Regions from separate parts of the Mesorhizobium sp. M0910 genome, predicted to be linked through region 1. Evidence: predicted binding sites of a transcription regulator. Region 1 holds the regulator's gene; each other region holds the start of a gene.

Region 1 (3,274 bases):
TGTTCCAGAAGCCGACGCCGTTCCCGATGTCGATCTACGAGAACATAGCATTCGGCGTCAGGCTCTACGAGAATCTCGGCAAGTCCGAGATGGACGGCCGCGTCGAGCAAGCGTTGAAGCGGGCCGCGCTGTGGAGCGAGGTCAAGGACAAGCTAAACGCCAGCGGGTTGAGCCTGTCCGGTGGCCAGCAGCAGCGGCTCTGCATCGCGCGCACCGTGGCAGTGAAGCCGGAAGTCATTCTGCTCGACGAACCGGCTTCGGCCCTCGACCCGCTGTCGACGGCCAAGATCGAGGAACTGATCGACGAGTTGCAAGCCGACTACACGATCGTCATCGTCACCCACAACATGCAGCAAGCGGCGCGCGTGTCGCGCCAGACCGCCTTCATGTATCTGGGTGAACTGGTCGAGTTCGACCGGACTGAGAAGATCTTCACATCGCCCCGCGAGAAGCGCACGCAGGACTACATCACCGGCCGCTTCGGCTGAGCCGTTCCGATCATGCATATGAGGACAGGACCATGGGCGAACACACAGTCGCTTCTTTCGACGAGGATCTCGAGCAGATCAGTAAGCTGATCCGCGACATGGCCGACCTCGCCGGTTCGATGGTCGGCGGGGCGACCAAGGCCCTGTTGAATTCCGACAACGTGCTGGCGCAGCGCGTCGTCTCCGACGACGCCATCATGGACGCGCGTCAACGCGAACTGGACGATCGCGCCATCACCCTGATCGCCAAGCGCCAGCCAATGGCTCACGATCTGCGCCATGTCGTCGGAGCGATCCGCATGGCCGGCGACCTCGAACGCATCGGCGACCTTGCCAAGAATATCGCCAAGCGTGTGAGCGCGGTCGGCCTCAGCGTCACGCCGCGCGACCTATCGCATTCCATCGATGCGATGGCGCAGCTGGTGCTCATCCAGGTGCAGGGCGTCATCGAGGAATATGCCGCAGGCGATGCGGCCGCGTTGGCCAAGCTGCGCGCCGCCGACGAGCGTATCGACGTCAAATACACGTCCGTGTTCCGCGAGCTGTTAACCTACATGATGGAAGATCCGCGCAACATCACCGCTTGCACGCATCTGCTGTTCTGCGCCAAGAATCTCGAGCGGATCGGCGACCATGTCACCAACATCGCCGAGAATGCGTATTATGTGCTGACCGGCGAGCAATTGCCCGTCAATCGTCCGAAGCAGGACGAAACGACAATGTCCGCGCCGGTGACATGATGGGGGTGCCCAGCCGATGATCGCACCACGCATAATGGTGGTGGAGGACGAGGAGCCGTTGGGCGTGCTGCTCCGCTACAATCTCGAATCCGAAGGCTACCAGGTCGAGGTGGTGACACGCGGCGACGAAGCCGAGATCCGTTTGCAGGAAAATGTGCCCGACCTTCTGGTGCTCGACTGGATGATACCGGCGGTTTCCGGCATCGAGCTCTGCCGCAGGTTGCGCGTGCGCCCCGAAACCGAGCGGCTGCCGATCATCATGCTGACCGCGCGCGGCGAGGAGAGCGACCGGGTGCGCGGTCTTTCGACCGGCGCCGACGACTATCTGGTCAAACCGTTTTCGACGCCGGAATTCATGGCCAGGGTCAAGGCGCTGCTGCGGCGCGCCAAGCCGGAAGTGCTGTCCAGCGTGTTGAAGGTCGGCGACATCGTGCTCGATCGCGAATCGCACAGGGTCTATCGCAAGAAGAGCGAGATCCGGCTCGGGCCGACCGAATTCCGACTGCTCGAGTTCATGATGCGGCATCCGGGCCGCGTCTTCTCGCGTAGCCAGTTGCTCGATAATGTCTGGGGCGAGACGATCTACATCGACGAACGCACCGTCGACGTCCATGTCGGGCGGCTGCGCAAAGCCGTCAATAACGGCCGCATGCCGGATGTCATCCGCACCATCCGCGGTGCCGGCTATGCGATCAGGGAAGATTGACCCGCCTGGTCAGGCGACGTTCTTTCTGACGCCGGGCCTCATTTGCGCGCCCGGCGCGAAAATCTCCTGGTCGACGAAGCTTAACGCCCGCATCGCGCAGCCTTCGCGGATCAGCGGCAATTCGTTCGGCTCGGTATCGAAGGAGATCGAGCCCGAGTGCTGGCCGCCGGCGGTCTGGGCGATTGCCTTGCGCAAGGCCGGCTCGATCAGATCGAAGGCAGCGGCACTGGCGCCGACCATCGCGACCGGTGCCGGATCGATCAGCGCGAACAGCGAGCCGAGACCGAAACCCAGCGCTTCGCCGGCCTTGCGGTAGGCCTCGCGTTCCGGCCCATCCTTCTCGCGCGCGCGGGCGGCCAGCGCGCGCATGTCGGCGTCGCTGACGTCGGCGATAGGTTCGCTGTCTTCGCTCATCTGCCTGGCGTTGCGCCAGATGGCATAGTTGCCGGCATAGGCTTCGATGCAGCCGCGCCGCCCGCAACGGCAGAGCGCGCCGCCCGGACGATGGATCATGTGGCCAAATTCGCCGCCCGAGGAATGCGTCCCGGTGAACAGTTCGCCCTTCAGCACAAGCCCCATACCGATGCCATGCGAAAGCAGGATGGCGATGAAGTCGTCGCGATAGCGATCCGGATTGCGCCAGCGCAAAGCCACCGCCATCATATTGCAGTCGTTCTCCACCGTGGCCGGGATGCCGAATTCGTCCTCCAGCATGTCGGCAAAGGCGATGTCGGTCTGCGGCGTGATCGGCGACCACAGCATGGCGCGTGCAGGGGAGTCGGTAATGCCCTGAATCGCCAGGGCGATGCGGGCGACACTGCGGACGTCAAGGTCTGGGTCCTCAAGCCGGCGCCGGACGATGGCCATGCATTCGCGGATCAGCTCGTCGCGCGGCATGGTCAGCGTGTCCAGCCGGCGCTGTTCCTCGGCGACCACCTGTCCCGCATAGTCGATAATGGCGGCCGACAGGAAATTCAGTGACAACACCACGGTCAGCACCGCCGCCGCTTCCGGGTTGAGGGCGAGGCCGACCTGTGGACGACCGCGTTTCAACGAAACGGGCTCACTTGCCTTGCTCTCGGCGAGGATGCCTTCCCGTATCAGGTCGGAGGAGATCGCCGATATGGTTGAATGACTGAGGCCGGTGGTGGCTGCGATCTCCGTACGCGATGGCTGGCCGGCCCGGCGCACCGCCGAGATCACCATCGCCCGGTTGCGCCGGCGCAAATCGTCATGGCGGATTCCGACCGACATCGTTTTGCTTTCCTCCCGGTTGCCGCGGCCGCTCATGAACCGGAAGCCGTCGGTAATGTCCGACAAATAGTGTCGGATGCGGCAAA
Region 2 (3,274 bases), on a different contig from region 1:
CCGACTGGATTGAAGCATGAAAGCCGTCGTCTGCCGCTCGCCCGGCGAACTTGTCCTCGAAGATCGCCCGGCGCCTGGCGCGCCGCCCGCCGGCTGGGCGCTGGTCGCCGTCAGCCATGTCGGCATCTGCGGCACCGACTATCACATCTTCGAAGGCAAGCACCCGTTCCTCGCCTATCCCCGCACTATGGGCCACGAAGTTTCCGGCACCGTGATCGAGGTTGGTGAGGGCGTCGATCTGGCAATCGGCGAACCGGTGGTCGTCAATCCCTATCTCGCCTGCGGCAAATGCATCGCCTGCCGGCACGGCAAGCCGAATTGCTGCGTCAAGATCGAGGTGCTCGGCGTCCACCGCGACGGCGCCATGTGCGAGCAAATCCTGGTGCCGGCGCAAAATCTTTATCCGGCAAACGGCCTGTCGCTGGCCGATGCTGCTGCCGTGGAATTCCTGGCGATCGGCGCCCATGCCGTGCGGCGCTCGCTGGCTGATCCAGGTGCGCGCACGCTGGTCATTGGCGCTGGCCCGATCGGGCTCGGCACGGCGCTGTTCGCCCGCATCGCCGGGCTCGACGTGACGCTGCTCGACATGAGTGCGGGGAGGCTGAGTTTCGCCGAAAGCGAACTCGGCTTCGCGACCCTCGACGGCTCGCAGGGCGCTGCTGCGGACCTGGTGCGGCAAGCAACCGACGGCGACGGTTTTGACATGGTTTTCGATGCCACCGGCAACACCCAGTCGGTGCAGTCGGCCTTCGCCCATGTCGCGCATGGCGGGGCGCTGGTGCTGGTCAGCGTCGTCAAGGACGACATCGCCTTTTCCGATCCCGAATTCCACAAGCGCGAGATGATGCTGATCGGCAGCCGCAACGCGCTGCGTGCCGATTTCGACCATGTCGCCGCCTCGATCCGCAACGGCGCGGTGCCGTTGGCTAAGCTCGTCACGCACCGCACGACGCTTGGCGAAACGCCGCATGACCTCGCCCGCTGGGCGCATGAGAAGTCCGGCCTGATCAAGGCTGTCATTCAGGTCGGATGATGCCGGGGCTGGCGCATCTCAGAGCGCCGACAGTTTGAGCTCGATCCGCTCGGCCGGGAAGCGCGACTCCGAAAACTGGATCGGCTGACCGTCGGGCGTGACGTTGACGGCGACCGTCACCAGCACGATGGCGCCGGGCTGCAGGTCGAGGTCCGCAAGGTCGGCGGCATCGGCATGGCGCGCCGACAGCACCGTCGATTGCCGGAGATAGTCGCTGACGCCGAAGCGTGCCAGCGATGCGGTGATCGAACCCGTTTCCGCCATGGCAGCATCGATCCCGGCAAAGCGCCTGGCATCGAACCAGCCGGCAGCGCGGGACACCGGCATTCCATCGGCTTCGCCGCGCGTTTCCAGGCGTATCACGTCGACCCCCTTTGCAAGGCCTAAGCTCTCTGCGACACGACGGTTGGCAGGCTCGACCGATGACGCAAGCAAGGTGATATGCCGCTCGGACGCCTGTCCTTGCAATCCCTCCGAAAAGCGGGTGCGGGCGCCGATCGGATATGACAGCCGCCTGCGCGACAGCACGAAGGTGCCCCGCCCCTGCTCTGCCCTGAGCACACCCTCCTGCACCAGCGCTGCAATGGCGCTGCGGACGGTGTGGCGGTTGACGCCATAGCGCTCGGCAAGTGCCACCTCCGGCGGCAACGCCGCATTTTCGGGAAAATCGCCGACGGCAATCGAATGCAGGATCCGATCGGCGATCTGCCGCCACAGCGCGACACCGCTGCGCCGCTCGATGCTGTTGGCTTGTCCGATCATTTTCTGCCCCAACCTTTGCGCCCCCTCTTCTCGCCCTTGTCATGCACCCGTCATAGACACGCATTAGATAATAGATATAATTTGTATAATTGTCTATATCAATAGACAAATTTCAATGCAAGGGAGTGTTAACCATGCGAGGACAGGAAGCGCGCGATCAGGCTGGGCGCAAGGCCGTTATGGCAACGCTGGCGCAATCGACCAGCGACGATATCGTCCGTCTGTGGAACGAAGCCGGCCTGCCTTCTGAGGCGGAACTCCTGCGCGGCCCCGAAACCGGCCTGGTCACCGTGCGTGGCCGCATCGGTGGCGGCGGCGCGCCGTTCAACGTTGGCGAGGCGACGGTCACCCGCGCCACCGTCCGGCTCGCCTCCGGACAGGTCGGCCACTGCTATGCGCTCGGCCGCGACAAGCAGAAGGCAAGGCTGGCGGCAATCGCCGACGCGCTCTGGCAGGACCCGGCTCACCGCAACGAGGTCGAGGCCAGGCTCGTCGCGCCCTTGCGGACGGCACTGGCCAAGGCCCGTGACCAGCGCCGCGCCGAGACGGCGGCGACCAAGGTCGATTTCTTCACCATGGTACGCGGAGAAGACTGATGGACATCGTAACCCAAGCGATCGAAGGCGGCTTTGCCGATCCGGTGTTCGACGCCCAGACGGTCTTCCGGGCAGTGATGGACGCGATGGCGCGGCCGGGCACACTGCAGCCCCTGCCGGTCTTTACCCATCCACCGACGCCGCTGTCAGCCACCGCGGGCGCCATTGCGCTGGCGCTGTGCGATAACGACACGCCGCTCTGGCTCGACCCCGCCTTGCAGGCTTCGGCGACGGTGAAATCCTGGCTTGGCTTCCATACCGGCGCGCCGCTCGCCAACACCCCGGCCGACGCGCATTTCGCGCTGATCGCCACGCCGGCCGAGATGATGGCGCTCGACGGGTTTTCGCAAGGCACCCAGGATTATCCCGATCGCTCCACGACGCTGATCCTCGAGGTCAGCGATCTTGTCTCCGGCGCTCCGCTGCTGCTCGAAGGCCCGGGCATCGAGAAGACGGCGACGATCGCGCCGGCGCAAATGCCGCGTCATTTCGTCGAGCAATGGAAGCAGAACAACCAGCGCTTTCCGCGTGGCGTCGATATCATCCTCGCCACGTCCGACGCGATTGCCTGCCTGCCGCGCACGACGCGCATCAAGACGATGGAGGCGTAGGATGTATGTCGCGGTAAAGGGTGGCGAAGCGGCCATTCGCAACGCCCACAAACTGCTCGCCGACCGCCGGCGCGGCGATCGTTCGGTGCCCGCACTTCGCCTCGACCAGATCGTCGAGCAACTGGCGCTCGGCGTCGACCGGGTAATGAGTGAAGGTTCGCTCTACGACAGGGAATTGGCGGCACTCGCCATCGTCCAGGCGCGCGGCGACATGATCGAGGCGATCTTCCTCATTCGCGCCTATCGCACCACGCTGCCGCGCTTCGGCTACA
Region 3 (3,274 bases), on a different contig from region 1:
TCGATCGGCGCCAGGCTGATCGTCGATAATGTCTTCGCTACGCCCTTGCAGCAGAAACCCCTGCAGCTCGGCGCCCACATCGTCGTCTATTCGGCCACGAAGCATATTGACGGCCAGGGGCGTTGTCTTGGCGGCATCGTTCTGTCGGACAAGAAATGGATCGACGAGAACCTGCATGACTATTTCCGCCACACCGGCCCCAGCCTCTCGCCCTTCAATGCCTGGACGCTGCTGAAAGGCCTGGAGACGCTGCCGCTACGCGTACGCCAGCAGACGGAAAGTGCCGGCCGCATCGCGGATTTCCTGGCCGAGCGCCCGCAAATCGCCCGCGTCATCTATCCCGGCCGCGCCGACCACCCGCAAGCGGCCGTGGTCAAGAAGCAGATGTCGGGCGGCTCGACGCTGATTTGCTTCGATGTGAAGGGCGGCAAGCAGGCGGCCTTTGCCTTCCAGAACACACTCGACGTCGTGCTGATTTCCAACAATCTCGGCGACGCCAAGAGCCTGATCACCCATCCGGCGACGACCACACACAAGAACTTGACTGATGAAGCCCGCGCCGAGCTCGGCATCGGACCGGGAACGCTCAGGCTGTCGGTCGGCCTTGAGGACGCCGACGACCTGCTCGAAGACATCGAGCAGGCACTGAGAGTTGCCGGATAAGGGCTGGCCGAACAGAGGCAGCGGGGACGTGCCGATCAGGCGCCGGACGGGGTCTCTTCCAGCTCCGCGACAGTCTTCGTCTGGATAGTCATCACGTTGCCGCGCCAGTCGATGGCGCCGCTCAGCCATCCGCGCGCCCAAACGACGGGAAGCATCAGGTCTCGTGCCATCATCGCCGGGATCGTGCGCGGCGACAGGTGCCATCCCTTGGTCGAGGCCAAGGCGCATTCCGGCAGGTAGGCCGCGACCAGCACGGCGATGGCGGTTGCCGGCAGGCTGACGCCGGCGTCAGCCGCGGCGATCAGTGCAAGCACTAGCGGCGGTGCCGCGCCGATCAGGATTTCGGGGGCAAAGAACAGTGCAAAGGTGACGCGGCGCAGCCGCGCCCAGCGCGCCTGCCGCGACCAGATCTCGCCAAGCGTGCGCCGGCCGAGCGGCTGTTCGAAGGGAGAGGCGACAAGATTGACTCGCAGTCCGAGCCCGTTGACCAGCTTGGTCGCGGCGGCGTCCTCGGCGATCTCGGCGGCAAGCGCGCGGATGCCGCCATTGGCATCGAGCATCGGCTTGTTCCACAACATGCTCTTGCCCTGGGCGAAGCCGAGGCCGAGCGCCTCTCCAGCGTACTGCCAGCGTGCCTGCAGCGTGTTGAGAAAGGCGCATTCGACCTCCCCCCAGAACCCGTCCGGCCGCGAGCCGATTGGCGTCGAGCAGACGAGGCCGGTGTCATGCCGCCACGCCGCCATCAGGTGCTGGACGTAGTCGCTCGACATAAGCACATTGGAATCGGCAAGGATGACCCAGCGATAACGCGCCGCCTCCCAACCCTTCACGCAATTGTTGAGTTTTGGATTGCCGCTGATGCGGTCGTCACCGACCAGAAGGCGGGCGCGAATAGCTGGAAAGCGCGCCATTGCGGCAGTGATCGGCTTGACCACCGGGTCGTCGGCATGGGCGACACAGAAGATGAGTTCGTAGCGCGGCCAGTCGAGTGAGAAGGCGCGCTCCAGCGTCTCTTCGGCAAACGGCTCGACGCCGCGCGCCGGGATGACGATCGATACCGGCGGCGCGTTGGCCGCGGGCGGCGCAATACTGGCTGGTCGCTTCAGCTTCTGCGAAGCTAACAGGATGCTGGCGAGATTTGAAAGAAGGAGGGCTATGGAAAGGAGGGCGGCTGCGAATGTCGGTTCCATCGAGATCTGGTCACTCCAGAAATGCCGGCCGCATGACAGCCGTTTTCAACAATTCGACAGAACGCTGAGTCGTCCGGCACAAGCCTGCACACCATCATTGTCATGTGTCACTCAAATGACATTGTTTTTCGGCACCTGCGCTTGAGATCGGGCAAGAAGATGCTGCGCATCGTTGACCAAACTGCGCTGAGCATCGAAAGTTCCATCTACATTGCTTTGGAGCAGTTTATGTACAGCGCCGTCACCCGCAACATCGAAGTGCAGGTCAGGCCGTTCTATCTGGAGGATCACTCCGATCCGCCGCAAAACCGCTATGTCTGGGGCTACCAGGTGACCATCGACAATCAGTCGGATGAGTTCGTGCAGCTTCTGTCACGCTACTGGCACATTACCGACGGTACCGGCAAAGTCGAGGAAGTGCGCGGCCCCGGGGTCGTCGGCGAGCAACCCGGACTCAACCCCGGCGACAGCTATCAGTATACGTCTGGATGCCCGCTCTCGACCCCGTCCGGCATCATGGTCGGGCACTACACAATGCGCAACAAGCGGGGCGAGACGTTCGACGTCGCCATCCCCGCCTTCTCGCTCGATTTGCCGGGCACGCGGCGCACCGTCAATTGACCGCCGTCATCCAGCCGCTGCAAACTCCGCCGGGTCGAAGTCATATCGCTTCGAGCAGAATTCGCAGGCGACGTGAATGCTGCCATCCTCGGTGCTGTCTCTGATCTCCTCGGCGGAAAAGCCTTCGAGAATGCCGCGGATCTTCTCCCTCGAGCATGAGCACTGGTCGGCGACCGGCACGCCGCCGAACACGCGGACGCCATGCTCGTGGAAAAGCCGGTAAAGCAGCCGTTCGGCGCCGATCGTCGGATCGATCAGCTCGGTCGGTTCAATAGTACCAAGCAGCGCCAGCAGCTCCTGCCAGGAATTGTCGGTCGGGTCGTGGATTTCCTCACGCGGATCGCCGTCGCCCCCGGGAAGGTCGGGTACGCGCATACGCTCCGCCGACTGCGGCAGGAATTGTGCCAGCAGGCCACCGGCCCGCCATTGCTCGCGGGCACCGCCGACGCCGGGCGTCAGAAGCTTGGCAACCGAAAGGCGGAGGTCGGTCGGAATCTGCTCCGACTGGCGGAAATAGGTGCGTGCGGCATCTTCAAGTGTGACGCCGTCGAGCTGGACGATGCCCTGGTAGCGCTGCGTGTGAGCGCCCTGGTCGATGGTCAGCGCCAGGACACCGCTGCCGATCAGCGTCTGCGGTGACGTCTCGCCGGCCGAAGTCAAAGCCTGCAGCCGGTCGGCATCGAAGCGGGCATAAGCGCGCAGCGCGTGCGGCGTGGAGAAATCGGCGACCAGCATGTCGACCGGCCCATCGGTGCGGGTCTGCAGAATGAACTTGCCCTCGAATTTCAGCGAAGTTCCGA

Evidence for each region. The regulator PhoB, encoded in region 1, activates phosphate uptake and scavenging genes when phosphate is short. The targets are predictions, from matches to a motif close to TGTCATNNANCTGTCAT.
Region 2: the regulator PhoB is predicted to act here: its motif matches at 1,833-1,849, upstream of phnF (phosphonate metabolism transcriptional regulator PhnF).
Region 3: the regulator PhoB is predicted to act here: its motif matches at 1,958-1,974, upstream of NKH78_RS16750 (ceramide glucosyltransferase).

What each region holds. Positions count from the first base shown of each region.
Region 1 covers NZ_JAMYNZ010000007.1:255,453-258,726, forward strand. Annotated here, with positions in the region: gene pstB (phosphate ABC transporter ATP-binding protein PstB) at 1-488, shown strand, start outside; gene phoU (phosphate signaling complex protein PhoU) at 521-1,228, shown strand; gene phoB (phosphate regulon transcriptional regulator PhoB) at 1,245-1,934, shown strand; gene NKH78_RS19530 (ROK family protein) at 1,944-3,188, opposite strand.
Region 2 covers NZ_JAMYNZ010000001.1:735,540-738,813, forward strand. Annotated here, with positions in the region: gene NKH78_RS03605 (zinc-binding alcohol dehydrogenase family protein) at 17-1,033, shown strand; gene phnF (phosphonate metabolism transcriptional regulator PhnF) at 1,052-1,795, opposite strand; gene phnG (phosphonate C-P lyase system protein PhnG) at 1,930-2,391, shown strand; gene phnH (phosphonate C-P lyase system protein PhnH) at 2,391-3,002, shown strand; gene NKH78_RS03625 (carbon-phosphorus lyase complex subunit) at 3,004-3,274, shown strand, end outside.
Region 3 covers NZ_JAMYNZ010000006.1:143,800-147,073, forward strand. Annotated here, with positions in the region: gene NKH78_RS16745 (O-succinylhomoserine sulfhydrylase) at 1-663, shown strand, start outside; gene NKH78_RS16750 (ceramide glucosyltransferase) at 699-1,853, opposite strand; gene apaG (Co2+/Mg2+ efflux facilitator ApaG/CorD) at 2,082-2,474, shown strand; gene NKH78_RS16760 (Hsp33 family molecular chaperone) at 2,481-3,274, opposite strand, start outside.